Regions from separate parts of the Paenibacillus cucumis (ex Kampfer et al. 2016) genome, predicted to be linked through region 1. Evidence: riboswitches for the same ligand, from Rfam matches in the RefSeq annotation. Region 1 holds a riboswitch; each other region holds the start of a gene.
What was found. Region 1 has a riboswitch for S-adenosylmethionine ahead of mmuP (S-methylmethionine permease). Riboswitches for the same ligand answer to the same signal wherever they lie in the genome.
Positions count from the first base shown of each region.

Region 2: linked by a shared signal. The riboswitch ahead of H7T88_RS19675 (methionine ABC transporter ATP-binding protein) and the one ahead of mmuP (S-methylmethionine permease) in region 1 are both predicted to bind S-adenosylmethionine.
Region 3: linked by a shared signal. The riboswitch ahead of metA (homoserine O-acetyltransferase MetA) and the one ahead of mmuP (S-methylmethionine permease) in region 1 are both predicted to bind S-adenosylmethionine.

Region 1 is NZ_JACLIC010000006.1:60,687-70,581, forward strand. It holds gene H7T88_RS02880 (spore germination protein) at 1-984, shown strand, start outside; gene H7T88_RS02885 (GerAB/ArcD/ProY family transporter) at 1,070-2,170, shown strand; gene H7T88_RS02890 (Ger(x)C family spore germination protein) at 2,167-3,369, shown strand; SAM riboswitch class I at 3,507-3,608, shown strand; gene mmuP (S-methylmethionine permease) at 3,701-5,095, shown strand; gene mmuM (homocysteine S-methyltransferase) at 5,092-6,168, shown strand; gene H7T88_RS02905 (ABC transporter permease) at 6,301-8,706, opposite strand; gene H7T88_RS02910 (ABC transporter ATP-binding protein) at 8,710-9,468, opposite strand; gene H7T88_RS02915 (sensor histidine kinase) at 9,622-9,895, opposite strand, start outside.
Region 2 is NZ_JACLIC010000033.1:63,820-73,714, reverse strand. It holds gene H7T88_RS19705 (DUF456 domain-containing protein) at 1-294, shown strand, start outside; gene H7T88_RS19700 (putative polysaccharide biosynthesis protein) at 359-1,987, shown strand; gene H7T88_RS19695 (DUF2515 family protein) at 2,181-3,470, opposite strand; gene H7T88_RS19690 (thioredoxin family protein) at 3,612-3,956, shown strand; gene H7T88_RS19685 (COX15/CtaA family protein) at 4,378-5,316, shown strand; gene H7T88_RS19680 (Cthe_2314 family HEPN domain-containing protein) at 5,581-6,300, shown strand; SAM riboswitch class I at 6,472-6,611, shown strand; gene H7T88_RS19675 (methionine ABC transporter ATP-binding protein) at 6,733-7,767, shown strand; gene H7T88_RS19670 (methionine ABC transporter permease) at 7,767-8,426, shown strand; gene H7T88_RS19665 (MetQ/NlpA family ABC transporter substrate-binding protein) at 8,467-9,303, shown strand; gene H7T88_RS19660 (DUF2167 domain-containing protein) at 9,379-9,895, opposite strand, start outside.
Region 3 is NZ_JACLIC010000002.1:1,613-11,507, forward strand. It holds gene H7T88_RS00015 (5'-3' exonuclease) at 1-152, shown strand, start outside; gene H7T88_RS00020 (phosphodiester glycosidase family protein) at 149-1,264, shown strand; gene H7T88_RS00025 (MOSC domain-containing protein) at 1,292-1,978, shown strand; gene H7T88_RS00030 (ROK family protein) at 2,056-2,934, shown strand; gene H7T88_RS00035 (HRDC domain-containing protein) at 3,124-4,125, shown strand; gene corA (magnesium/cobalt transporter CorA) at 4,226-5,161, opposite strand; SAM riboswitch class I at 5,621-5,745, shown strand; gene metA (homoserine O-acetyltransferase MetA) at 5,872-6,789, shown strand; gene H7T88_RS00050 (aminotransferase class I/II-fold pyridoxal phosphate-dependent enzyme) at 6,814-7,998, shown strand; gene H7T88_RS00055 (trans-sulfuration enzyme family protein) at 7,995-9,176, shown strand; gene mqnC (cyclic dehypoxanthinyl futalosine synthase) at 9,419-9,895, shown strand, end outside.

The DNA of each region.
Region 1 (9,895 bases):
AGCGATCAGAGTTTGTTTATCGAAAAGCTTGAAGTGGGCAGCCGGATCAAAAAAGACTTGGCTATTGCTTATATTCAGGATATTGCCGACCCTAAACTCGTAACCGAGGTTATGAAACGGGTGAAAAGTATTGATATGGACATGATGCTGGAGTCCGGTTATGTAGAACAACTGATTGAAGATGATGCCTTGAGTCCTTTCCAGCAGATTCTGAACACGGAAAGACCTGACCGCGTCATCGGTGCTTTACTAGAAGGGCGTGTAGCTATCTTGCTGGACGGAACTCCATTTGTTCTGGTTGTGCCAGTTACGTTCAGCATGCTGCTCCAATCTCCAGAGGACTACTATGAACGCTGGATTCCAAGTACGTTCCTTCGAATCCTACGGTTTATGGCGGCTATGTTAGCCTTGCTTGCTCCGGCGCTTTATATCTCTTTCATTTCGTTCCATCCAGGTCTGATTCCAACGAAACTGGTATTAACGATTATTGAAACCCGTTCGGGCGTACCCTTTCCTTCCATTATCGAGGCTTTAATTATGGAGCTGTCCATTGAGATTCTAAGAGAGGCCGGGATTCGTTTGCCCAAACCTATTGGACCTGCAATGGGAATCGTTGGTGGTCTGATCATCGGTCAGGCAGCAGTACAGGCAGGTATTATAAGCCAATTTCTAGTTATTGTTGTAGCGGTCACAGCGATTTCGTCCTTCACCATTCCAGTGTATAGTGCGGGATTGACGCTCCGTTTGCTCCGTTTTGCCGCCATGTTTAGTGCCGCGGTGATGGGATTGTATGGTGTGGTCATGTTCTTCTTGCTGATGTGCACACATCTGGCTCGACTATCCAGCTTCGGAGTGCCTTACATCGCGCCAGCGGTTCCGTATCATTTGAGTGATTGGAAGGATTTTGTCATCCGCGCTCCGCTTAACATGATGAGAAGACGCCCTGCCATGATGAATCCGACCGATGATGATCGGAAGAAATAATGAAGTTTGAAGTGGATTTTCGTGCAAAGCAGTTCTGTGCAGTCCAGTTTCGTACAATCCACAGATGGTCTGGAGGTGCTAAGAAGTGAATGACTCCCAAGTAAAAATAAGCACGACACAAGCCGTGGTCATTATCGTCAATTATATGCTTGGTGCAGGCATATTGACACTGCCTAGGACAACCAGCAAAGCTGTCGGAACACCTGACGTATGGATTTCTATCCTCCTCTCCGGGCTGATTATCACGGGTGTGGGAATCATTCTGGTGACCTTATGCCGACGTTTCCCGGAAAAGACCGTTTTCCAATTCACTCGGGAAATTACGGGGCGCCCGATTGCTTACATACTGGGCTTTGCGAACATTCTTTATTTTATGGTGATTGCCGCCTTCGAAATTCGGGTGATGGCTGACGTTACCGGAATGTATCTGCTCGAACGTACCCCTACTTGGGCCATTGTGATGGTGTTTATGTGGATTGGAATCTATCTGATCTCTGGCGGACTTCCAGTCATCGTGCGTGTGTTTGAGATCATTTTGCCGATTACCTTGGTCATATTTGTGATGGAAATTTTGCTTAGTAATCAGTTGTTCGAGATCGGTAATCTCAGACCTGTACTTGGAGAGGGCATCATGCCTGTTGTTAAAGGGTTGAAACCTTCCTTGCTCTCATATACAGGTTATGAAGTGATGCTGGTCATTACGGCATATATGCAAAATCCGAAGAAAAGCAATAAGGCCATGACTTGGGGGCTGGGCATATCTACATCGATTTATTTGATCACGGTCGTTATGGTCGTTGGCAGTTTATCGCTCGATGGAATTAAAACGAGAACCTGGCCAACGCTGGATCTGGTTCGAAGTTTTGAGATTCAGGGTTTGATCTTTGAGCGCTTCGAATCATTATTGCTGGTCATCTGGATTTTGCAGATTTTTTCTACATTTGCCATCACCCATTATTGCGCTTCTGTGGGGATTCGTGATCTGTTTAAAGCTAAAAAGATGCGGACCATTATGTACTGTCTTCTACCGTTTATCTATTTGGCAGCCATGGTTCCCAAAAATGTATATGAAACATTTGCACTAGGTGACATGCTGGGCAATGCATCTGTCGTTTTGTTTGCCATCATGCCTTTGGTATTGTTACTGCTGAGCATTATTCGAAAAAAGGGAGGTAAGCATGCATGATTCCAATCCGGTGGATGCGTATCATCTCTGCGTTACTGATTCTCGGTCTGATCTCCGGGTGCTGGAGCAGCCGGGAAATTGAGGATTTGAGCCTGTATGTTGGTCTCGGCATTGATGTTGGCAAGGAAACCGAGTTTGAGAAAAAAATAGCAGCCCAGGGAGGGGGCTATCCCAAAGAAGATAATGTCACCGCAACCGTTCAGATTGCTCCAGGGAAATCGAGTGGTCAGCAGAGCGATGAGGGAGGGTCACCTTCTTCTGGAAAATCATCCTACTCCAATGAACAACTTACCGGGGATTCGTTGCTTCAAATATTTCGTCAGTTTTCCTTACGCCGAGATCGTCCGCTCATTGGACATCATCTGAAAGTTATCGTGATTTCCAAAGATATTGCTAAAAAGTATGGACTACAACAGTTGCTTGATTTTGTGCTGCGGGATAACGATATTCGCCCCAATTGCCTTGTGCTGATTAGCCATCACCGTGCGCTGGATGTACTCACTTCGAGAGATCCTTCCCGGATTCCAGCCTTTTATCTTACGGGTATCACAAATAATTCGTACATCTCCAATAAGATACTGGAGCCGGTTTCGCTAGCCAAACTGGATGCGGAGATGCAGTCTGGATCCAGCTTTTTGCTTCAAAATGTGTTGAATGCAGATGGCGAGGATAAATTTTCAGGAGGCAGCATCTTTAAAGCGAAGACAACGAAATATATCGGGGAGCTTAGCCAAACCGACCTGGAAGCATTATCTTGGATTAAGCCCAAGGAAAAGGCGGGCGGGGTCATTAAAACATACAGTAAAGAAGGCTTCACTGTCCTCTATGAAATTAAGAAAAAGACCACAAAAATCATTCCGAAGGTAGTTCGAGGGGACATCTCATTTCACGTCAAGGCAGAGTCCGAAGGCTGGCTAATGGAGGATTGGCGTTCCCCTGAAAAAGAAGAGAAGGGAGCCTATCTGAAGGAACTGGAGAAGGATTTTGCCAAAATCGTAGATCAACAGATCGATCAAATGCTCTATAAACTCCAGCATACGTATAAAGCTGACGTTGCCGGTTTTCGGGACAGCATTCGCATCCATTATCCAAAAACGTGGAAAAAGGTAAAAGATAACTGGGATGAAGTGTTTGCGACAGTACCTATTACCTATGAGATTAAAACGAGTATTATAAATCCGGGTTCCTCTACAGAGTAGCTCTATACTCCCGTTCGCAAAAACTTTATGTGTTAATTTCAGCACAAGAATATGGAAAGCTCTGCTTGGGTCGGTTATCGTGTTTATTTAAATGTTGACACATCAGGCAGCAGTCGATATAGTTATACAAAATCATTTTCTTATCCAGAGAGGTGGAGGGACTGGCCCTTAGAAACCTCAGCAACAGATCTGAAGGATACTGTGCTAATTCCAGCGGGTGAAAGCCTGATAGATAGGAGCGTTTGTTTTTATTTGTCAGTTACGGCGCACTCTTCAGGAAAGAGTGGGTCTTTTTTGTTTGTTCTGGATGAAGAAGCAGGGAGCAGGTTATATGGAGAATAGTAACGATAAAGGCCAATTTCAGCGAAAAATGCAAACGAGGCATGTAGTTATGCTCTCTCTTGGTGGCGTCATAGGAACAGGACTGTTCCTTAGCTCAGGGTATACCATTCAACAAGCCGGACCGCTCGGTACGATTTTGTCCTATTTGATCGGTGCTTTGGTGGTGTACCTGGTGATGCTCTGTCTTGGCGAACTGTCTGTGCATATGCCGGAGACGGGTGCATTCCATAGTTATGCGGCTAAATACATTGGACCAGCGACAGGATACACGGTGGCCTGGCTGTACTGGCTTACTTGGACCGTAGCGCTCGGATCAGAATTTACAGCCGCAGGACTGCTTATGCAACGCTGGTTTCCGTCTGTGAACGTCTGGATCTGGAGTGCGTTGTTTGCCGTGATGATCTTCCTGTTTAATGCGTTCACGGTAAAACTTTTTGCCGAATCAGAATTTTGGTTCTCCTTGGTGAAAGTGATGACGATTGTCATCTTTATTATTCTTGGTGGTGCTGCCATGTTTGGTATTATTCCGATGGCAAATGCTGAACCGGCTCCGTTCTTTTCCAACATTACAGCGTCTGGGTGGTTCCCATACGGGGCAACTGCGATTCTGATGACGATGCTGGCGGTCAATTTTGCCTTTTCGGGTACGGAACTGATTGGTATTGCCGCAGGCGAAACGGAAAATCCGGAAAAAACCATTCCGAAGGCCATTCACACCACGCTGTGGCGTTTGATTATTTTCTTTATTGGCACGATCGTTATTCTGTCTGCTTTGTTGCCGATGTCAGATGCGAGCGTGCTGGAGAGTCCGTTCGTTGCTGTCATGGAGCGGATCGGTGTTCCATATGCCGCCGACATCATGAACTTTGTTATTTTAACGGCGATTCTATCGGCAGCGAATTCGGGGTTATATGCTTCATCACGGATGCTCTGGTCATTGGCGGATAAAAAGACGATCTCTCCATGGTTTGCGCGCCTGACGAAACGCGGAGTACCTTTCAATGCGCTTGTGCTCAGCATGGCTGGTGGAGCACTGGCTTTATTGTCCAGCATCATTGCACCCGGGACGGTCTATATTACACTTGTATCCATCTCGGGTCTTGCTGTGGTAGTTGTCTGGATGAGCATCAGCGTGTCTCAATACATGTTCCGTAGACAGTATCTGCGGGAAGGACATGACGTGAAAGACCTGGTTTACCGAACGCCGCTGTATCCATTTGTGCCTATCGTTTCATTTGTATTGTGCCTCGCATCCTGCATAGGTATCGCTTTTGACCCAACACAGCGGATTGCTTTATACTGTGGTATTCCATTCATTATTTTGTGTTATATCGTGTATTATTGGACGGATCGTACGAAGAAGAAAAGAGGGCTGACTTCATGACTCAACGTGAGCAAACGAATGATATAAATGTGGTTCAACGTATTCTGGACGAGTATCGAATTATGATTCTGGATGGAGCACTGGCGACGGAACTGGAACAGCATGGCTGTGATCTGGATGACCCGCTCTGGTCTGCACGTGTGTTGCTGGAGAACCCGGATGTTATCGTGAACGTGCATGCTGATTATTTCCGAGCAGGGGCAGATTGTGCAATAACCTCCAGTTATCAGGCAACAGTGGAGGGCTTCCGCAAGCGTGGCATTGGAGAAGAGGCTGCCCTGGATCTGATTCGCAAAACAGTAGAGCTGGCGGCGAAGGCCAGAGATGATGTGTGGGCAGAAGTGCAGGGAGCCACAGTAGCTGAAGGTTCAACAGGACAGCTTGTTGACATTTCTTCGGGACGAGCCGAGAACGTGGGGAACGAGCAGAGTGAATATCGTACTGGTGAACACACTAGTGGCGAGAAGTTGCGTCGTCCGCGACCTGTCGTTGCTGGCTCTGTCGGCCCATACGGTGCCTATCTGGCAGATGGTTCGGAATATGTGGGACATTACGGTGTATCAGATGAGACACTGGCTGCATTTCACCGACCTCGCATGGCTGCGCTAATTGAAGCAGGAGCTGACATTCTGGCCTTCGAGACGATTCCTTCGTTGCAGGAGGCTCGTGTTCTTGTAGAATTGCTTAAGGAGTTTCCAGAGGCTTATGCGTGGCTTTCTTTTTCATTAAAAGATGGGACAAGCATCAGCGAGGGAACATCGCTTGAGGTATGCGCACAGACATTTGGCTCTGAACGGCAGATTGCGGCAATCGGCCTGAATTGCGCTCCAATGGAAGTGGTCACAGAAGCCATTGGTATCCTGCGCCAAGCCTGCGATAAACCGATCATCGTGTACCCGAATTCAGGCGAGATTTACGATGCCGAGACCAAAACATGGAGCGGGCAAGGCTCTTGTGGCAGCATGAAGGATGCATCGGAACAATGGGTTGCTGCTGGTGCGCAGATTATTGGCGGATGCTGCCGCACAACACCACATCAGATTAGCGAGCTGGCGAAGAAGTGGCGTAGTTAGTAGCCCGAATTTTTTATAGAACAAACCTGAATAAGAACATAAAAATGTATATAAACATAAAAAACTTATATAATCTCCAAGAGCCCGTACCTTTTTCTAAATAGGTAAGGGCTCTTTTAGGTTCCTTTTAGGTTATTCAATAACTAACATACGTGGTGATGCCTTGCGAATTTCCTGAGATGCCAGCCAGCATCCAATCGTCGCTGCCAATATACTCAAACAGGCGAATAGCAGAATGCCCCATCCATTCAGAACCAAGGGAAGGTGTACGATTCCATATCCTGAGAGAACTTGTTCAAGTAACCGGGGAAGAAGATAGACGCCCGCAATAATGCCAAACATTGAACCTATCAGGGATAACGATGCGACACCAAACGTGAGAGATGAACGAATACTACTGGATGTCATACCTATTGATTTGTAGATGCCATACGTCTTGTTTTCTTTGCGAATACTGATCCGGCAGGTACTGAAGATGATCATAAAGGTAACGGTGATGAACAGTAGACCAATCAGAGCCATTGGATATATAAGAATGTTTGCCGCTTCTGCAAAAACGGAATCCAGCAGCGTTTTTTGCGTGACGATGGAAGCAGAGTCTCTGAACCGCTCATTCAGTTGGGCTGCAATTGCCCCTGCTTGTGATGGGTCGGTGACATTAATAAAGGCAACATCTACATCACTGTAACTTGGATTTACGTTCTTAACCGCCTGAACGGTGATTCTCCCGGATACCGACATGTTTGCGATTGCTTGATAGATACCCGAAATGATGAATGTGCGCTTCTCTCCTTCAACGTAAAGATCGATAAGGTCTCCCAAATCCTTGTTTAACATCTTGGCCACACTGACTCCGATTGAAATTTCATTCTCGCGTTCAGGGTTATTTCCTCTTAACGTCTCGAATCCGGAGTCCTTATAGCTCCCGTCCAATACACCCAAATAAAGACTGATCGATGGACGGGTTGTATGGTTTTCCAAAACTTCGGAGGGAATTACGCCGGTAAGGTTTCCCTGCCAGCCCACATTTTTGATGCGGTGATCTTCTTCCAGTACACGTTGAAGTGCTGCTTTTGGAAATGTCGTTTTGTCTACGACCACAGCAGCAATGTTGGCATTGTCATACCCCCATTGGGCTGCCGTCTGATTGATTCCGATGATGCTGGTCAGAACAACATATCCGAAGACAAGAACGGAAGCGGCTACTGATGTCAGAAGGAGCATTAAGACGGAACTTTTGCTATTTTTGATCAAACTACGTAAACCGATGACCCAAGAAACAGGCAGCTTTCCAAATGAAGCGATATGTGCTAGTGGTGAATTCATTCGTTGCACCATGCGTACATTGTCGCTCTCTGACATACCGTAACGAATGGCCTGAACAGGCTCGATCTTACGAGCTTTTTTGGCATATAACACGACAAATGCAATAACCAAGACGAGTAACAGCAGCCCTACAACAATAGCAGCTCCAATGCCCTCAATTGCAAGATCACCCTGGTCAGTCCGCAGGGATGATACGGAGATGTTGATGATGAATTTGGAGACGAATACGCTAAGTACCACCCCGGGAAGAACGGCGATGATGGACAACAGAGCATATTGAATAACGTAGGTAGCAATGGTTGCTCGGGAGGTCAATCCAAGCGACTTAAGGATACCTATCGTTTTGTAGTTGGACAGAATGGCATCGGATATGGTGAAGCCAATCGTAATGAGGGCAATCATCATCATGACGGTCCCTAAGAATATCATAATGAAACCGATGATCTGGTTGATGATTAGATAGAAGGATGAGATACTTTCGAATTCCATTTTGGTTTCCAGAAATGGAGCACCCATCTCGCTTGTATAGCGGTCCCAGTAGCTGGGGCTCGTACTGTAATCATCAAAATGTATGCCCATCATGTGATGTTCTTTGCCTGCAAGCGTGCTGAAATCATGTTGATAATCGCCAGGGTTCATCCAGATTCTTGCCGTATTGCTGAACGGTGCTCCGTAAGGAACATCTACAACAACCGCTGATACGGTGAGACTTAGCGTAGAAGGTCCCGTTCTGAATTGAACGACATCACCGACATTAATGTTATAACTGTAGGCCATCGAAGTAGGAATCCATACATTTCCTTGTGCGGGAGACGGGCTTTCTTTACCGGATGCAAATACGAGTTGATCTACATTCCATGGAGGTGGAGGGGTGTTCATCATATACAGATAAATGTTGGGGATATCCACATTATCCAAGGTCATGCCTGACAACGTACGGTAAGTAAGCAAAGGCGAGACCTGAACACCGTTCTGAGCGGCCCACCAGTCATACACCGTTTGGGGATCATTTAGATCTTTTTCGAATGTCAACATCTGATGCGATCCGTTTGTTCGGCTATGCATTTCCTTGAACTGATGACCTGTGTTCGCCAAAATGATAACGGAAGTGCACACGAGAAGGGTGGAAAGTAATATAAGCAGGGTAATAAACAGGTTTTGGATTTTATTTTGAGTGAGATAAGAAAAACTCAGCTTCAGGATGGCAGCCATAAATTACTCCTTCCCCGATACAAAAGCGAAGACAATGGACTCCCGCTCCGGAATTTGATGCTCGTGATATTTGTCGAATTCCAGAATACCGCCGATTTTACCATCCTGGATCAAGATCAGACGATCAGCCCGGCAAGCGGCTTGGATGTCATGGGTTACCATCACGACGGACTGTCCTTCCCGGTTCATATCTGTCAGGATGTCGAGCACCGCTCTTCCATGTTCGAAGTTTAAACTTCCGGTAGGCTCATCAGCGAACAGGATATCCGGTGAATTGATGAGTGCACGGGCAATCGCAGCCCGTTGTTGCTGACCCCCGGAGGTCTGGGAGGGCAGGCGATTGTGTTGTTCATAGATGTCCATGTCGCGCATAAGTTGTTTCGCCCGCGCTTGAACCTCATTTTTTTTGTTTCTGGCGATGTACCCGGGAAGAGCGATGTTTTCGTGAATAGAAAGGTCGGGAACAAGGTTGATGCTTTGATAGATGTACCCGATTCGACGTGTGCGGAATGCAGACAATTCTCGTTCGCTATAGGTATCAATACGTTGATTTTGAAAATAAACCTCGCCAGCAGTGACTTGGTCCAGTCCACTCAGTAAATATAACAGCGTAGATTTGCCTGAACCGGAATTACCCATGATCACAGTGAAATCCCCTTCATAGATATCGAGATTAACGTTACGAATCGCATGGTACTGTTCACTCCCGGTCTGGTAGGTTTTACACAAATTTTTGGCACGAATGATGGATGTTTTGTTCAAGCAGATTCACTCCCCGTTGCAGTATATCGTTCATCATAAAGGGAAGATATTGAGAAACCCTTATCCAAATATAAATAAAGTATTACAAACCTAGGACAGCTCAGAGTTAAAAAGGTATTCATGATCAGTATCCCTTCATTGCTATTTGTCACCTCAACATAAGGACAGACTGAACTGAAAGAGAGTTTCTTGACCATTTTTGCTGGAAAAATGAATCTGCCCTCCATGCGCTTCAATGATGCTTTTGCAGATCGAGAGGCCAAGTCCTGTTCCTTCCTGAATTGGAGTGGAATAGGGGGAAGAGGAAGAGCCACCTCTAAAATACCGTTCAAATACAAACGGCATGTCCTGAGCCTGTATGCCTCGCCCCGAATCAGTGATGGTCAGCTTGAACTGTCCCGAGTGAACCTCGGCATGAATGCGGATA
Region 2 (9,895 bases), on a different contig from region 1:
GATTATGTGGTGAGTGCTTGGGGAGTCAAAAAGTTCGGCGGTTCCAAGCTGTCTACAACGCTGAGTACCATCGGAGTAATTATTGGCCCGTTTGTGATTCCGGCTTTTGGACTTGTACTGGGGCCATTCATCGGTGCTTTTATCGGAGAACTGATCGGCGGTTCCTCGCCTTCCAAAGCATCGAAAGTTGGGTTTGGCTCTGTCGTCGGGCTGTTTACCAGCACGGTGATGAAAATTATTTTGCAACTTGTGATGATTGTTCTATTTATAATCTGGGTGGTTCGATTCGCCTAGAATATCAGGTTAGCTAGCTAAGGTCCGGAGAGGTCCGGTGTGGGGGAAAGAAGGGGAATCCGTTTTGTCTAAGAAGGAAACATTTATTAAAGGTACGCTCATATTGGCGGCTGCCGCATTGATTGCAAGGGTACTGGGTCTGGTACAACGTGTGCCGCTGGAGCATATCCTCGGGGATATTGGTAACGCATCGTTCACGATCTCCAATACGGTGTATTTAATGCTGTTAACTGTCGCAACGGCGGGCATACCGAGTACGCTGAGTAAAATGGTCTCGGAACGCTACGCGCTCGGACGCGCGGGCGAAGCGCAGCAGATATACCGTGCAGCCTTGATCTTTGCGGCCGTGGCCGGTGTGGTCATGTCTGTTCTGTTATGGTTCGCAGCGCCATTTTATGCCACCCATATTTCCAAAGTGCCGGAATCAGTGAGTGCCATCCGGGCGCTTGCTCCGGCCCTGTTACTCTTCCCGGCGATCGCAATGATGCGTGGTTATTTCCAGGGACGCGGCAATATGACCGCAGGTGGTATCTCGCAGATCGTGGAGCAGTTTGCGCGTGTAGGTGTAGCGATTATTGTGGCCTATGTGATGTTGCAATGGAATTACGATGATCAGACGATTGCAGCCGGGGCATCCTTCGGTGGGGTGTTCGGTAGTATCGGTGCATTTGCGGTGATGCTGTACTTCACATTAAAGCTACGCAAAAGTGACCGTGCGGCACAGCTACATTACGAGCGTGCAGAGCAATTGCCGATGCGCGGAATTTACACTGATATTTTCAAACTTTCAATTCCGATTGTGTTGTCTTCACTTGCTGTTCCGGCAATCAACTTTATCGACTCTTCCCTCGTCGTTCCCCTGCTTAGTGGACGGATCGGTCTGGAAGAAGCTACAGGCGTACTGGCAATTCTGGGTGCCAAAGCCCAGAGTATAGCCGGTATTCCGCCTATTCTCGCCATAGCGCTCAGTCAGTCCCTTGTGCCTGTCATTTCAGCGGCTTTTGCCCGCAAAGATGAGCTACATCTGAAAAATCAGGTAACGCTGGCGCTACGTATTTCCATTCTGACGGGAATGCCGATTGTGATTACCCTGTGTGCGGCGGCTTATTCGGTAAACGGATTGCTCTTCACAACTCCAGATGGCACGCCGATTATTGCATTGCTTACGTTCGGCACTATTTTCCAGATTACAATGATGACAACGAACTCCATGTTGCTCGGGGTTGGGAAACCACGAATCACGATGATTAGTGTAGCGGCAGGAATTATCGTGAAGCTGATTGCGAGTCTTATCCTGGCGCCGATCTTCGGTATTTACGGGATCATCATTGCAACAGCGCTATGTTTCCTAGTCATCACATATCTGAATCTGCGTGTGTTACGTAAAATCGTTGATTTTTCAATTATGGGGGATCGCTGGATTGGATTTATCATTACGGTGCTTCTCGCGGCAGCTGTCGGTTTTGCGGCCAATTGGAGTGGAAACCAGATCTTTGGTGCGTTCCTGCCTGCACGGGTATCTTTCCTGTTAACCTGCATGGTCGTGGGTGTGCTGGTCGTTGTGGTATATCTCGTGCTGATGGTGGTTCTTCGTGTCTTGCGTAAGGACGAGCTGGCTAGTTATCCGCGAATTCTGCAAAAAATTCTCCGTCCGCTTATGCGTCTGCAACGCGGCGCCGGACAACGAGGATAAATTTAGGTAAAAAAGCGCGGTCTGCACTTGTAGCAGACCGCGCTTTTTTATTGTTATTGCATAAGAGGCTGGTTTCCGTGAAAGTGGACGTTATTCCTACTTTGGCCTTACACAGCAGAATCTGCTCGATCTGCTTTAGTGACTTTACGATCCTGTTAAAGCCGTATCGGGACACCGTTTTTTTTCCTGCCAATTAGTGAGTAAGAACTTGTACATCATGAGCGAGTGCTGTTTTTAACATGCCGTACCGATGCTCATGACTCATCTCAAACAGCCAAGGTCTGCGTGGCGCAGTCAGATATCCAAGGCAATCTCGTGTCTCCAGCCAGTCATGTCTTGTAATCGGTTCATATGGTGTGTCCTCCCACACGGCGAGCAACTCAGGAGAATATAGACGTTGACCTTCCGGCAGCCATTCCTCATTCAATAAAGCATCCGTGTACAGGGTATGGTCTGTTGGCCCTTCATGGTGCTTGGTAAACAGGCCTGGCCAATATTCGGCTCGTGAGCCACGATGAGGTATTGTTCGCGCGAAGTCCAGCACCTGCTGAAGCACTTGCTCTACACCAAATAACAGGGCATACAGCCCTTTGCCGAACTGGATACGTTCATTCAATTTGCCAAAATGCTCAATGACCCGTCCGGTAAGTCCACCTCCTTGTGCAAGAGGGAAAACGATGTGGTTCAGCCCGGCCAGATTGTGCAGATGAAAAGCAGGTTTGGAGAGTACTACTTTTTGAAAATAAGGATGTTGCACCACCCGGCTCTCGATATAGTTCTGCTCATTAATAATTAAGGCCACACTCAGTATGGAACTGCAACGTTCGAGCCAAAATCGCTCCCAGAACGGGGTCATAAACGACGATACATGAAAATGAGACAACAGATGGAAGCAGCTTCGTCCAAGCCGCCGACTGTGGATATACAGCTGCAATTGAGGATAGGCATCCTGAAAAATAAGGGCATTGCACCGCTCCAGCAAGCGATACATATGCTCACGATCCTTCTGATTTTGCAGATTATGCATCAGGTCACTGTGCAGGTCGGTCATATGATATCCGCCGTTGCGGGATACCATATGCGCCAGTAGCGCCCAATGTAGCTCGGGATACTGCTCGTAGCATTCCAGATAAGCGGCGGTCCGAGTCACATTACTGCGATTCTGCTGCTGCGTTAAGGTTTTGATCTCTTCGAGAATGATGCAATCCTCTTCGCACACCAGCGCACGTTGTGCCTGATTGTTGCGTGCAGGAGATGGCTTGCCTGTTGTAGGGATTAACTTCTCCACCTCAGCTTGCAGAGCGGCAGCTGTATCTGCGTTCCAATTCAGGTCACGAAAAGGATGTCTAAGCCTTGCGGACGCATGCCAGGCGGCTTGTTTACCTCGCCATACTTCCAGGGCTGCTCCGGGAATGGAGCGAATGATCTGTACAATGGAGCCTGAATGCTGGTTTTCCGAAGAGTCATTTCTGGTGGAAGTCATGAATGGAACATCCTTTCATGAATATCTGTGTTTGATATGCCAGGACTTGTGGTTATTCTAAGTATGCGCTGAACATTTGACTTCCAATCACCAATTTGCTTCACTTAGAGGGAGACGAGGTACAGAAAGGGAGATGTGACAATGGAACAGATTACATCCAAGCCGGAATTTGATGTGGCGATTCAATCTCCACGTTTGACAGTGGCCGTATTTAAGGCAGACTGGTGCGGGGATTGCAAATACATCGATCCGTTTATGCCTGAGGTGGAAACGAAGTATTCACGTGACTTGACCCTGATTGAAGTGGATGTTGATCAGGTGGGTACAGTAAGTCAGGAGCAAAATATTTTGGGTATTCCAAGTTTTGTAGCTTACACAGATGGACGTGAACTGGTGCGCTACGTGAACAAGCTACGTAAGTCGAGAGAAGAGATTGAGCAGTTTTTGGATCGTGCGGTTGAGGTCTACAATACCATTCACAAGTAAGGCCTAAGTGCATCGCAGGGAATGAATGTCTTCAAGACAGGGTAGACTGTAAGATAGGTATGCAAATACAAGGCTGTCGGTTGAGCCGTCTTCAGGCTTAAGACTGCCTTGTTTTTATTTGACTTGAGGTGAGTAGCTTAAGGCTACCGAGATGGGTAGGGGCCTACATACATAAATTCGAAATATAATGACCTGCTGGTCAAAATTTTAATAGACGTTAACATTTTGTCACAAAGCGCGGCGTCAATGATGCTTTTATCCGGTATAATGGATTTAGTTGTGAAATTAGTGTCAAAGTACAAAACAAGTGCTGTAATGAGCCTTCTTATGGAAACAACACTAGCAACAATAATGAATCGGCATTGATTATCAAGCGAAGAAACTTCTTCGCCATCTTAAACCAACAGCGGGTGAGAAAAAATTGAAGCACTTAACATTGTTTAAATGGTTAACCGTATTGACCTGTCTCGTTATGTTCCTGGCTACCTTTGGCGGCGGGATCGTGACGAAAACCGAATCGGGCCTTGGCTGCGGAACACAGTGGCCTTTATGTAACGGTAAGCTTGTACCAGCACATACTGTTGCCTCTCTGATTGAATATTCCCACCGTGCTGTCAGCGCACTGGCAGGACTACTGTCCATCGCATCTTTTGTTGCCTTCTTACGCTTTGGCAAACAGCGTCGTGATTTGCAATTGTTCTCGTTTCTAACCCTTTTATTTGTGATTATTCAGGGAATCATGGGCGCTTTCGCCGTTGTGTTCTCGCAATCTTCCGCGGTCATGGCTCTACACTTTGGGTTCGCACTCATTGCTTTTGCCAGTTCATTGATGATGGCTCTCGGGATTAGGCAAGAGGCGAGATATGGCGGTTTGGAACGTCTGAACCAGTATCCGCGCGTTAGTAAGGGATTTCGTAACCTGGTCTGGTTTTCAACCATCTATACGTACCTGGTCGTGTACACAGGCGCATTTGTAAGCCATACGAATTCGGCTGGCGGGTGTTCCGGATTCCCGCTATGTAATGGGCAGATTGTGCCTGAACTTTCTGGCGGGGTAGCTGTGGCCTTTGCCCATCGTCTGGCAGCTGTGTCACTCGTGATCGTAATCGCGATCCTAGGACATTTTGCTTACCGTAAACACCCGGACAACCGTGAATTGCGGACACTCGGTGTGTTATCCGTCGTTTTAATTCTGTTGCAAGTGGTTATCGGTATGTTCATGATGTGGACGATTAATCGCCCGGAAGTTTACATGTTTGTGGCGCTGGCACATATGCTGGATATCGCTATACTGTTCGGTATCTTGACCTATATGAGCTTCCTTGTGTACAAGCTGCACCGCCCGGTGAACCGTTTCTAAACAGCTTATGAATTTAGTGTTTAAAAAAAGTGAGTTTATTACATTGTCCTGAAGCTGCGCTGGGCCATGTTGGAAAGTCCACCATCCGGTGATGTAGATCATTGGAGAGGTGGACTTTTGTTTGATGTCGGAGGTAGCAGGGCAACCTAAATCAAGTTGTAACGATTAACCGAACGTCACATAGCGCTTTAATTCATCTTCAGCTGTTCAACAGCTGTGAAAACATATATATTTTGCATCATCAGTGGAAAGAGGAGGTCTTCTATGCTACGTACGTTACTGGGAGAAAAGCCACGAGTGAATCAAGGGAAACTGAAACAAGCCATGGATACCATGGCGTTTACACTGGAGTCTTTTGAAAAACAGATGTATGTGGATCATGATCCGAACCATGATTATCGGAAGCTGTATGTATGGACACAGGGACTAATCTCTTCGTTGGATGAACTGGAGCAGAGTTATTTTGCCGCCGCACATTTTCGTAAAAAAGTAGTTGCAGGTTCAACGCGCGATATGAGTTCTGCTGAGAAATCTGAGTATGCCCGGTACGTTTATTTTTATAAAGATGCCTTTATTCGGTGCTTCGCGATTCTGGACAAATTGGGTACGGTCTTGAATGAAGTTTTCCAACTAAATACATCCAAAACCAAAGTGCATTTCTCCTATTATACCGTTCTGAGGCAATTCGAATATTATCGGGATCATCATGAGTTGGCGCAGCAATTAATTAAGATTAAGGAAGCGTACCGAGAACCGATGAGCAGATTGCGAAAGCGACGTAATATGGAGATTCATTACATGAATTCGGAAATGCAGGATGATTTGTGGCAGTTACATCAGACGTTGCGTGGCAAAGTGAAGCTGGAGGATCTGGATCAGCATCTTCTCGAGATGCAGCAAGGTGTAGATATGGTCTGTGAAACACTGAATATGGCCTATCGATACATCAATCGAATCTGGCGTAAACAGATTTTGAAACATTAGGTATAGCAATGATTTTAAATAATACCATTTGACAAATCGGAATACTTTGATTATACTGAGTTCCAGATCGAATCTTACATGGAATCGTGTCTTCAATACAGCATTTGATGCAGTTCGGTCATTATACTTGACGAACTACATGAAACTATATAATCCTACAACTTTATATTTCTCTTATCGAGAGTGGCGGAGGGACAGGCCCGATGAAGCCCGGCAACCGATCAACGATGATGACATGAATGGTTATCCTTGTTGATGTTAGGTGCTAATTCCTACAGAATCATGTTGCACATGATTTTGGCAGATGAGAAGGTCATTTCACGTGAAGAGCCATCTTTGTATCTGCAAAGGGCTCTTTTTTTGCGTAGAACGGGGAGTTTTCCCTTCCTTCGGGTAAAGATATATGTAGGTGATGGGGAAGGAGCAGTATTAGTGATTGAATTGGTTGGATTAACCAAAACATATGGCAGACGTGCCAAAACAACGACGGCGTTGTCACACCTTGATCTGAAGATTCAGAAGGGTGAGATTTTTGGAGTTATTGGTCACTCAGGTGCAGGGAAAAGCACATTGATCCGATGTATCAATTTACTTGAGCGCCCGACAGAAGGTGAGGTTTGGGTCGATGGTATTAACCTGACTGAGCTTAGCAAAAGTGAACTACAGCAGCAAAGACGCAAGATTGGTATGATCTTTCAGCATTTTAATCTGCTGTCTTCCGCAACGGTATACGACAATGTGGCTTTCCCTTTAAAACTGGTCAACACACCTAAGGATGCGATTGATCGCAAGGTGAAGGAAATGCTCGCTCTGGTTGGTCTGGAGCAGCATAGCAGCAAATATCCGGCACAGCTGTCTGGCGGACAGAAGCAACGGGTAGGGATAGCGAGAGCTCTGGCAAGTGACCCGAGTGTACTTCTTTGTGATGAGGCAACTTCGGCACTTGATCCGCAAACAACAAATTCGATTCTGAAGTTATTGCTGGATATTAATGAAAAGTATAATCTGACCATTGTGCTGATTACACACGAGATGCATGTCATCCAGAACATTTGCGACCGGGTAGCCGTTATCCATCAAGGTGGCATCGTGGAGCAAGGCCCAGTGACGGAAGTGTTCCTGAAACCGCAACATGCGATCACGCGGGATTTTGTCTCACGTGACAGCGAAGGTGGACTGGCACTGGAGGAAACGGTTATGGCAAATGCAGGGACGGAGTTGCCAGCAGGTGTTTCTTCCAAGTTAGTGAAGGTTTCATTTCTTGGAGATAAAACCTATGAGGCGATTCTGTCGAGAACAGTTCGTAAAACAGGTGTGGATTTCGCTATTCTGCAAGGTACAATCTCTACAATCAAGCAGGTTCCTTACGGTCAACTGACGGTACGTTTTGAAGGTGACTCCGCTGCGATTGAACAGACCTTGTCTGAACTAACCGCAGAAGGACTTGATGTGGAGGTGCTCCGATAATGGATTTTTCCAAAGTACGCTGGGAAGAGGTCGGTACGGCCTCCATTGAAACATTGCAGATTCTTGCTGTATCCGGTTTGTTTACTGTTCTCTTGGGTTTGCCCCTTGGTGTCATTCTGTTTATGACAGGCCGTTCGGCTTCACCTAGTTCAAAGCTAACCTACATCATATTATCTGTTATTGTTAATATTTTACGTTCGGTACCTTTCATCATATTAATTGTTGCTCTTATTCCGTTTACGCGTACGCTGGTGGGCACCGCTACAGGTGTGCTTGGTGTCATTCCACCGCTGGTTATCTCGGCTGCTCCGTATTTTGCACGTCTGGTGGAGAATACTTTACGTGAAGTGGACCGCGGTGTCATTGAAGCAGCTCAGGCAATGGGGGCATCTACAGCTCAGATCGTCAGACGGGTGTTGTTACCTGAGGCTTTACCTGGCTTGCTTGCCGGAATTACAATTACCATCGTTACGTTGGTGTCCTATACGGCCATGGCGGGTATGGTCGGCGGTGGAGGTCTGGGTACACTGGCCATTAACTATGGATACTATCGATATCAGAATGAGATCATGATTATTTCTGTTGTATCCATGATTATACTGGTTCAGCTCTTACAGATGATTGGCGATCGTCTGGTCATTTATTTCACCCGGAAATAACAGATAGATTGAAAAATAAAAATGCGAAGGGGTTTTACAGATGAAAAAATGGTCTATTATTTTACTCAGCTTGATGATGATTGCCGTGCTCGCAGCTTGCGGCAACAACAAGAAATCCGACAGTGGTGCGGATAACGCAGCAGGTGCTCCGCGTACCGTTGAATTGAAAGTCGGTGCTTCGCCTACACCACATGCTGAAATTCTGGAAAGCATCAAACCTGAACTTGAAGCACAAGGCATTCGTTTACAAGTGGTGACGTTTAACGACTATGTGCAACCTAACCAACAGCTGGCAGATAAGAAACTGGACGCAAACTTTTTCCAGCATCAGCCTTACCTTGATACAGAGAACAAAGAGCGCGGATTCAACCTTGTTGCTGTGACTCCAGTCCATGTTGAGCCTTTCGGTGGTTACTCCAAAAAGATTAAATCCCTGGATGAACTGAAAGATGGCGCTAAAGTGGCTATTCCAAACGACCCATCGAATGGTGGACGTGCACTCTTGTTGCTTGCGAAAAAAGGTCTGATCACCCTCAAAGATGATACAAACATCGCATCCACTAAACAGGACATTACGGCGAATCCGAAAAACCTGGAAATCATCGAACTGGATGCAGCCATGATGCCTCGTCAGCTGGATGAAGCTGATCTGGTATTTATCAATGCAAACTATGCGCTGGAAGCAAACCTCAATCCATCTAAAGATGCATTGTTGATCGAAGATCTGCAAGGCAACCCATATGCTAACATTCTCGTGTCCCGTGAAGATAACAAAGATGCGGATGCTATCAAAAAACTGGCAGAAGCTCTCCACTCCGAAACGGTGAAAAAATTCATCAAAGAACGTTACCAAGGTGCAGTTGAACCTGCATTTTAAGTTGTTAAAGCGAGCGCATGATCTTAAATAGCTGAAAGCCCCGCATGATCTCTTAAAGAGGCCTGCGGGGCTTTACTATTTCTGAGTCCTGGGCTTCCGCCGAAGTTTTATGAAGATGAATGCAGCAACACACGCAGTAACAATGAAGATCATGCCTTTTCTGATTAGAGTCTGCCGTTCCACTTTCTTGGTAGCGGCTATGCCATCACCGCCCGGAATAAGATGTATGAGACCAAGCTCTGATTTTTTATCAAGGGAAGCATTAAATTCCTGGTATGTATGACCGTTTTTGATTTTAATATTTTGGAGTACCATTTCTTCAAACTGTTTTCGACTTTCTTCAAAATAATAACTTGGAGTTACAAGTATGACGCTAATATACCCTTCACGTGTTAACAAGTTTACTTTATAATATACGACTCCTCCCTGTAGAGGATCTCGCAAACCTATGGAATAGCGTAATTGATGTTTACTTTCTTCATACACAGGCTCAACATCCCAACGTAGCACGGAGGATTGATTTTCTGAGCTCGCTTTCTCATGCTGTCCTTCAGGACTCTGCTTGTAACTTTCCAGGAGTTCATCGGCATCT
Region 3 (9,895 bases), on a different contig from region 1:
CTCGCAGGCTGGCAGAGATTCACTGTGCAGTTCCGGTGGCTTGTACGCTGGAAGGCTGTGAATTGCGTCTGGACCCGGATACGGTGATGGACAAGTTTGAACAACTTGAGATGAAGAGCCTAGGTTCTTGGATGGGAGTGGCGATAGGGTGAGCAACGTGACGATGAAAAAAACGAGTAAAAAGTGGTGGACTGGGGCAATGGCCCTCGTCCTCGCACTTCCGGTATTGCTGTCGGGGGCAGTAAGTGCACCGCAGACAGCGGATGCCAAAGCAGCGATTAGCGTCAAAGTACAGAAAGTGAAGGCAGCAGGACGTAGTTTTAGTGTACAGACCGTTTCGATTCCAAAAGGAACACCAGTAACCGTAGGACTTGCTAAGAAACAGGTTGGTCAAACCGCTACATTGCCGTCTATTGTAAAAGCGTACGGCGCACAAGCAGCAATCAACGGAGCTTTTTTTGAAGCATATCACGGAGCACCAGATCCCTACGGGATGTTAATAGCAAATGGTAAAGTTATACATATAGGAAGATATGGCACATCCATCGGTTTTAAGGCAGATGGGTCGGCGATAATGGATTCGCTTCAAGTGAGCTTAACGGGCACGGTCACAGATACGAAAGGAAAATCAAGCGGCTGGTATGCAACATTTGTTAACCGGACACCTTCAGCAGATGCAAGCATCTCGATGCTGTACACCCCAGAACGTGGAGCCAATGTTGGTTTCAAGGGCGGAACGGCAGTGATTATGGAAAAGGGTGTTGTGACCAAAAAAGTACCGAATACAAACGTAGCGATTCCCAAAAACGGTTCTGTTCTTGTCTTCACAGGTCGAGAGAAGTCCACAGCTGACCGATTTACGGTAGGCTCCACCGTAGAGATGAATTACAGATATACGAACGCAGCCGGTCAGGAAATTCCGTGGCAGGAGGTGGTCACAGCTGTGGGGGCTGGCCCGCGTCTGGTGAAGGATGGCAAGGTATCGGTAAATCCGGCAAGTGAGGGGTTCAAAGATCCCAAAATTCTGAATGCATCCGGAGCGAGAAGCGGAATTGCGATTATGGCCGACGGTTCGGTGATGCTTGCTACCGTTTCTGGTGCTACAATAAAAGAATGGGCAGCTGTGATGCAAAAGCTGGGAGCCAAACAGGCGATGAACTTGGATGGCGGTGCATCCTCTGGGATGTATGCAGGTGGCAAAATGCTTACTTCTCCAGGGCGGCTGTTAAGTAATACATTAGTATTTGGTGGTTCTGTTCGATAAAAAGCAATCATGGAGGTATGATGTGGCATGACACCTGTACCCGATTCGATAACAGAAGAGGCAAGCACGGAAGTTCTGGCGATTAATATAGGGCAACCTAAGCCATTGCCTGGCCAGAAAAATGAAGTGTTGAGTGGTATTGTGAAACATCCTGTCTCCGCCCCGGTTTTTCTGTCATTCACTGGAATGACAGGGGATGCTCAAGCGGATCTGGTGCACCACGGTGGTCCAGATAAAGCTGTTTGTGTATACGATCATAGTCGTTATTCTGCGATTGAGCGTCTGATGGATCGTAAGCTGGAGTGGGGGGCATTCGGAGAGAATCTGACCGTTACAGGATGCGCTGAGGAAGAGATTCGCATTGGTGATGTATTTGAACTCGGTGATGCGCAGGTGCAAGTCAGTCAGCCGAGACAACCATGTTTCAAGCTGGGGATAAGATATGATTACAAGGAGTTGCCTGTATATTTTCAGGAAAGCGGGCATACCGGTTTTTATTTTCGAGTATTGCAAGAGGGAGAGGTTGGCCCTGCATCACGTTTCAGAAGAGTTCGCACAGATACCTCATACATGACGATTCTTGAAGCTAACCGGATCATGCATCAGGGGAAACAGGACGTGGAAGGGATGCAGGCTCTACTCTCTATTCCTGTTCTCTCGGATAGTTGGAAACAGACATTGCTTAAACGGTTGAACAAGCTTGAGCGTAACTGAGCCCTGCTGAATAGTCCGAACCGCTATATGGATACGGCAGTGTTCCTATTACAAACCAACGTAGGAGTGAGATCAACATGACAGTTTTAGGTGCGATTGAAGCAGGCGGAACCAAATTTGTATGTGGCCTTGGTACAGAACATGGAGAGGTCCTGGAACGAGTTAGTTTCCCTACAACCACGCCGGAAGAAACGATGGCTCAGGTCATCTCTTTTTTTGAGGGCAAAGGTATCGAAGCAATGGGGGTAGGTTCTTTCGGGCCAATTGATCCCATTGAAGGAAGTCCAACCTATGGTTATATTACGACAACACCGAAGCCGCATTGGGGACAGTACAACTTGATTGGCAAACTCAAAGAACACTTTGATGTACCGATGACGTTTGACACCGATGTGAATGGAGCAGCTTTGGGTGAAGCCACTTGGGGAGCTGCGCAGGGGCTGGATAGCTGTCTGTATATTACGGTTGGTACAGGTATTGGTGCAGGAGCTGTCGTTGGCGGAAAAATGGTGCACGGACTGTCTCATCCCGAGATGGGCCATATTATCGTGAGGAGACATCCCGAAGATTCATATGCAGGATTTTGCCCATACCATGGAGACTGTCTGGAAGGGCTTGCGGCGGGGCCGGCCCTGAACAAGCGCTGGGAACAACCTGCTTATGAATTGCCAGCAGATCACAAAGCCTGGGAGATTGAAGCGCATTATCTTGCACATGCTCTAATGAATTATGTGCTGATTCTTTCGCCTCAGAAAATAGTGATGGGCGGAGGCGTGATGAAGCAGGAGCACCTATTCCCGATGGTTCGTAGCAAACTACAGGAATTGCTCGCAGGTTATGTGCAGCATCCGTCACTTCATGCTGGAATTGATGCGTATGTTGTTCCACCAGGTCTGGGAGATAATGCTGGCTTGTGTGGTTCGCTGGCACTGGCGAAACTGGCCTTGTCAAAATAAACGCATTTAGGGATTGACGAAATTTACCAGTATGGTATGATGTGAGCAACAGCATAGTACGGTTAATGAGGAAGCACCTCTCTTGCAGCGATTTGCGGGAGAGGTGCTTTTTTGTGTTGTCTGGAGACAGAGACAGAGAATACCTTCGTTAATCGAACAGGCTGTATCGTCCAAAGGAGGGAACTAGCAATGGAAGTCATTTTCATGAACAAATTATCCAGAGTGTTTGATCAGCATGAGCAGATTGCCCAGTTATGGATTGGCGAGGAGGAGAATACTTGGCACTTGGGATGGAGTCGTTATGAAGCAGGGGATCGGGAAGATACGATCTGGTATGAAGGCCATTCGTGGGAAGAGCTGATGCACATATATCGTCATCAACTTGCCATGCAGATGAGCGAAGGGTATCGTCCATTGATGCATGGGTTGTACAACGAAAATGAGGATCTGAAGCTACGTAGTTATGCAGGCCAGCGTCTGCATTGTTTTAGTGAATTATACGGAAATGAACAATTGTATGAGGATTTATGCACATGGCGCAGGCAAAAAGCGGCTTCGGATCGGAAGGCTCCTTATTTTGTAGCGACGAATCGTTTGTTGCGGCTGATCAGTGCGTTTGTTCCACATACGATGGATGAGCTGATGCAACTGCCGGGTGTTGGTGAGAGCAAAGCAGCAGAATATGGGCTGGAATGGCTTGAAATGATGAGTGGAATCGAACAATCGAGACCTTTTCCGTTAGACTGGGTGTACATCGTATTGCAAGAAGAAGAGTACGAAAGTTGGTTATATAAGCAGAAAGAGCAGAAGTACAAGCAGGAACTGGATAAATTCATTACGCGTAAGCACGTGCTGGAAGGCATGAAAGAGGGACAAACCTTAGAAGAGATCGTGAATCGATCTGGTCTAACCCGGCGTGAATTAATCGAACTGCTCGAAACATTGGATCTGGAAGGGTATGACACGGATTCATTGCTGGATGTAGAACTGGCTGTTATGCCTGAGACTGAACAAGAGGCGGTATGGAATGCATATGAGGAGTTAGGAGATACATTTCTGAAGCCTGTGTTACATAAAGTTTACGGAGGAGAGCGCCCTGAAGGAGGGAGCTTGGAGCAAGTTTATGAACGGTTACGGATGATACGCATCCGTTTTCGGAGACATACTGAAACAGAGCGTAATGTTGGTTAGCTAAAATACGCCGTGAGGCGGTGATATTAAAAAAGACGAAGTCGTCCCTGTGAAGGAGCGCTTCGTCTTATTCTTTAAATGGTATGATATAGCGGTCGTTTCAGATCCAGTCTTTTTTACGGAAAATAAAGAACATCGTCAGGCCGAGTGTAATCATCAGGCCGATAACAGCATAATACCCGTATTTCCAATGTAATTCAGGCATGTTGTCAAAGTTCATTCCATAAATACCGGTGATAACGGTCAGAGGCATGAACACGGTGGTGATGGCGGTAAACACACGCATGATCTCATTCGCGCGGTTAGCGATACTGGACTGGTAGGCTTCTCGCAAGTTGCCCATCAGATCGCGGTACGTTTCAAAGGTTTCCGATATTTTTACGGCGTTCTCGTAAATGTCGCTGAAATATTTTTGCAGCTGATCATCAATGAGACGCAGATCTTTTTTGTTGAGTGTATTGATGACCTCCTTTTGAGGTCCCAGTACTTTTTTCAGCCACAAAATCTCGCTTCGCAGACCGATAATCTCATTCAGATGTGACTTTTTGGTATGCATCAGAATGTCTTCCTCAAGTTTCTCAATTCGCGCTTCAATTCGATCACCAACGGTGAAGTAATTGTCCACAATCAAGTCAACAAGCAAGTAGAGAAGACGATCTGGACTGCTGATTTCCTGTTCCCAGAGAATCGGCTTCAATGTACGTAGTTCGCTGATCTTTTGTTTGGTAACCGTAATGATAAAATGTCTACCGAGAAAGAGATTGACTGCACGCAGGAAGATCTCTTCATCATCGAAACGAATGCTATTAATCACGATAAAATAATGGTTCTCATAAATCTCAATCTTCGGACGCTGTTCTTCATCACTCAAGCAATCTTCAACAGCCAGATCATGCATGGAGAACAGCGGCTGAAGTACAGCCAAATCGTCCACGTCCGCATCAATCCAGTAGAATCCTTCTGCTGGTGGAGTCAGCGCTTGCTGAATGTCATCCACCGGGATAAATACACCGTTGTTAACCAACCGGATTTTCATGTTATCTACTCCTTCTGCACCCGCCGTCTTGGCGGATTTTCATCGTTAATATGGGCGCAAAAGAACAGATCAGCCGGTCGGCAGCGGAGCCTGTTATCAGGACTGTACTGCGTCATCAATCTATAATCAAACGGAAGAAACGTCCCGCTGCCGACATGCTGATGTCAATTCTCTATGCAGTTGTTCGGAATTCGACTGCCAGTTGGGCCTCGGGTCGCCATCCATTTAATATGTCACCTCTCACATAAGGGCTTATAAACACTTGTCTAGTATACCGCTGGTCTAGGGTGCTTTCAAGCGCAAAAATGTGTCTATTTCACGCTCTGAGGCAGTGTATGACAACGGATGATGAACGGTTCCGAGTTTAGGTTCAAAACCAATCAACTGGTTCTTGACGTGAGGGCAGTAATGTTTTAAAGTAAAAGTTAATATATCTGAATTAAAATTGAATACAGCGAAATCTTATCAAGAGTAGGTGGAGGGACCAGCCCGATGAAACCCGGCAACCGGCGATATAACGCACGGTGCTAATTCTTGCAGCGACCAAGCATCCTTGTGATGCTGTTGTAACTGAGAGATGAGAGAGGCGCATATCTGTTTACATATGACCTTTCTCGGAATCCGAGAGAGGTCTTTGTCATATGCAGAGCTTCTCAGAGCGTGATTTTCGCACCAGATGCGACCCATGAAAAAGGAGGAGTCAACTCACTATGCCAATTAAAATTCCAGACACATTACCAGCCAAAGAAGTGCTTGAGAGCGAGAATATTTTCGTCATGGACGAATCATCCGCATACAAGCAGGATATTCGTCCGCTCCGGATCGCCATACTGAATCTGATGCCTACGAAGGAAACGACGGAAACGCAATTGCTTCGTCTGGTAGGTAATACACCGATTCAAGTGGATGTTGTGCTGGTACACCCCAAATCCCACACTTCCAAGAACACATCTCAAGAATACTTGGATCTGTTTTATAAAACATTTGATGAGATCCAGCATCGCCGTTTTGACGGGATGATCATTACCGGTGCACCGGTAGAGCAAATGGATTTTGAGGACGTGAATTATTGGGAAGAGATTCAGGAAATCTTTGAATGGACCAAAACGAATGTAACTTCGACGATGCATATATGTTGGGCTTCTCAAGCAGGTCTATACCACCATTTTGATGTACCCAAAGTTCCGCTGGATGAAAAGTGTTTTGGCGTATTCCCGCATACGATCAACAAACCTCATGTTCCGATACTGCGTGGATTTGATGAAGTGTTCAACGTTCCACACTCCCGTCACACGGAGGTAAGACGTGAGGATATTGAGAAAAATGATAAACTCGAAATTTTGGCAGAGTCCGAAGAAGCAGGAGTATTCCTGGTTGCCACCAAGGACGGTAAGCAAATTTTTGCCACAGGACATGCCGAGTATGATCCGTTTTCATTGAAATGGGAATATGACCGTGATGTTGCCAAGGGATTGGACATCGCGCTGCCGAAGTACTACTATCCAAAGGACGATCCTTCTCGGATACCTCCGGCTACATGGCGTGCACACGCTAACTTATTATTCTCTAACTGGCTCAATTACTATGTGTATCAGGAAACCCCTTACGATATTGGCCCACAAATCTAATCAAGATTACAGGAGGATGCAGTAATGGAAGATAACAAGTTGAAAATTGAAAGCCGTTTAGCTCAAATTGGGTCCATCAATGAACCCGTAACAGGTGCTGTTAACTTTCCGATCTATCAATCCACTGCGTTTCGTCACCCGAAGCTGGGACAAAGCACGGGGTTTGATTACATCCGTACAACAAACCCAACGCGCAAAGTGTTAGAGGAAGCAGCAGCGGCTCTGGAGTCCGGTGATGCAGGTTTTGCTTGTAGCTCGGGCATGGCAGCACTGCAAACGATCTTTGCGATGTTCGGCCAAGGGGATCACCTGATCGTTTCTCTTGACCTGTATGGCGGTACATATCGCCTGTTGGAACGGATTTTATCCCGGTTCGGTGTAACCGCAAGTTATGTAGATACGAACGATCTGGAAGCATTGGAGAACATCCGTCAGCCGAATACAAAGGCTGTTTTCATCGAGACACCAACTAATCCGCTCATGATGATTACGGACATTCAAGCTGTTGCTTCTTGGGCGAAAAAACACAATCTATTAACCATTGTAGATAATACGCTACTGACTCCATTCTTCCAGCGTCCGATTGAACTTGGTGCCGATATTATCATCCATAGTGCGACTAAATATCTGGGCGGACATAATGATGTGCTCGCTGGATTGATCATCACCAAAGGTGAAGCCTTGTCTGCCGAGATGGCGTTCCTTCATAATTCCATTGGAGCTGTGTTATCACCGAGTGATTCATATCAATTGATGAAAGGCATGAAAACACTGGCTCTTCGCATGGAACGTCATGAATATAACGCCCTAACGATTGCGAAGTTCCTCTTGGAACATCCGGCTGTAGCTGAAGTGTTCCACCCTGGTTTGTCCGATCACCCTGGATATGAAGTTCAGCGTAAGCAGTCTTCCGGCAATACAGGCATTTTTTCGTTTAAAGTGAAGGATGCACGCTATGTTGAGCCATTGCTGCGTCATATCCAATTGATTGCATTTGCAGAAAGTCTCGGTGGTGTAGAATCACTCATGACCTATCCTGCGGTACAGACCCATGCGGATATTCCGCTTGAAATTCGCGACGCTGTAGGTGTGGACGATCGTCTGCTTCGCTTCTCGGTAGGCATCGAACATGCAGAAGATTTGATCGCGGATCTGAATGAAGCATTGCTGGCAGCACAGAAGGAAGTTGAAGGAGGCGTAACCTCATGAGTGAATCGAGTAACCATAAGCCCAGTACGTCGGAGCTGAAGTTTGACACCAAGCTGCTTCACTTTGGAGATGAAATTGATAAAACAACAGGTGCCTCAAGTGTACCGATTTATCAAGCTTCCACGTTCCATCACTTTGATATCTTTAATCCGCCGCAACATGATTATAGCCGTTCAGGTAATCCGACTCGTCAGGCTCTGGAAGATTACATTGCGCTCCTTGAGGGCGGGGTACGCGGATTTGCATACTCGTCAGGGATGTCTGCAATCTCCAGTGTGTTCATGATGTTCTCCGCAGGGGATCATATCATCGTAACGGAAGATGTATACGGTGGAACATATCGTCTACTCACAACGATACTAAGTCGGATGCAGATAGAGACTACTTTTGTTGACATGACCGACATTGAACAAGTCAAAGCAGCAATCAAGCCTAACACGAAGGCCGTATACATGGAAACACCTTCCAATCCGACCTTGAAGATTACGGATATTGCCGCAGTGACGTCCTGGTCCAAGGAGCATGATTTGATTACCATTCTGGATAATACGTTTATGACACCGTACTATCAGCGTCCTATTGAGCTCGGCGTAGATATCGTTGTACATAGTGCTACGAAGTTTCTCGGTGGTCACAGTGATGTGCTGGCTGGTCTGGCTGTTGCGCGTACAGACGAGCTGGGCAGACAATTGAAACAGTTGCAAAACGGACTAGGTACCGTTCTCGGAGCTCAGGAATCTTGGCTTCTGATGCGCGGGATGAAGACCCTGGGTGCGCGGATGGCTCACAGTGAACAGAGTACTGCCAAACTGGCCGTATGGCTCAAAGGGCGTCAGGATATAACAGCCGTGTATTACCCTGGACTTGAGGATCATCCGGGCCGTGAAGCGCATGAGCGTCAGTCGACAGGTTACGGTGCCGTAGTATCGTTTGACGTCGGTTCAGGTGATCGTGCAAAAGCTGTCCTGAATCAGGTGAAACTGCCCATTGTAGCTGTAAGTCTGGGAGCAGTGGAGAGCATACTTTCGTACCCAACGATGATGTCTCATGCAGCTATGCCTGCGGAAGTTCGACATGAGCGTGGAATTACCGATGGATTGCTGCGTTTCTCTGTAGGGCTTGAGGATATTGATGATCTGATTGCTGATCTCGAGCAAGCGTTGCAGGCTACGCTATAAATTGAACGACTAAATAGGTGCATTTTAAAATCGGATGCAGCTAGCATTCAAACGGTTTTCATATGTCAAAATTTTAACTTATTTTATAAGCACCTTTTCATAAGGTGCTTTTTTTCACATGTAACCTGTGTTACGATATGTAGAGTACAAAAATGCGATATTACAGCCACGACTTGCTTTTTGCTAACAAGCCGGGAGTGATCGTCGTATTATTTTCTCTTTACGAGGGAGGCTTTTTTACGATGAGTACGGTAGACCGTATCTTAGATAAAGCCCTTCGGGGCGAACGTTTAGACTTGGAAGACACGATTCAGTTATTTGAATCAGACGAAGTGGACAAAATCGGGGCAGCTGCCAATGTAATCATGAAACGTATGCACCCTGAACCATACAGAACATTTGTTATTGGGCGTAACGTCAATTACACGAATGTGTGCGACGTATACTGCCGTTTTTGTGCTTTTTACCGCAGACCTGGTTCAGAAGAAGGTTATGTGCTTCCAGATGAAGTGATTTTCCAGAAAATCAAGGAAACTGAAGATGTCAACGGAACCGAAATTCTGATGCAAGGTGGAACGAATCCAAATCTGCCTTTCAGCTATTATACGGACTTGTTGAAAGCGATCAAGGAACGTTTCCCGAATATTACGATGCACTCTTTCTCACCAGCTGAGATTATGAAAATGGTTGAAGTATCCGATGGTCTTACGCTGGAAGAG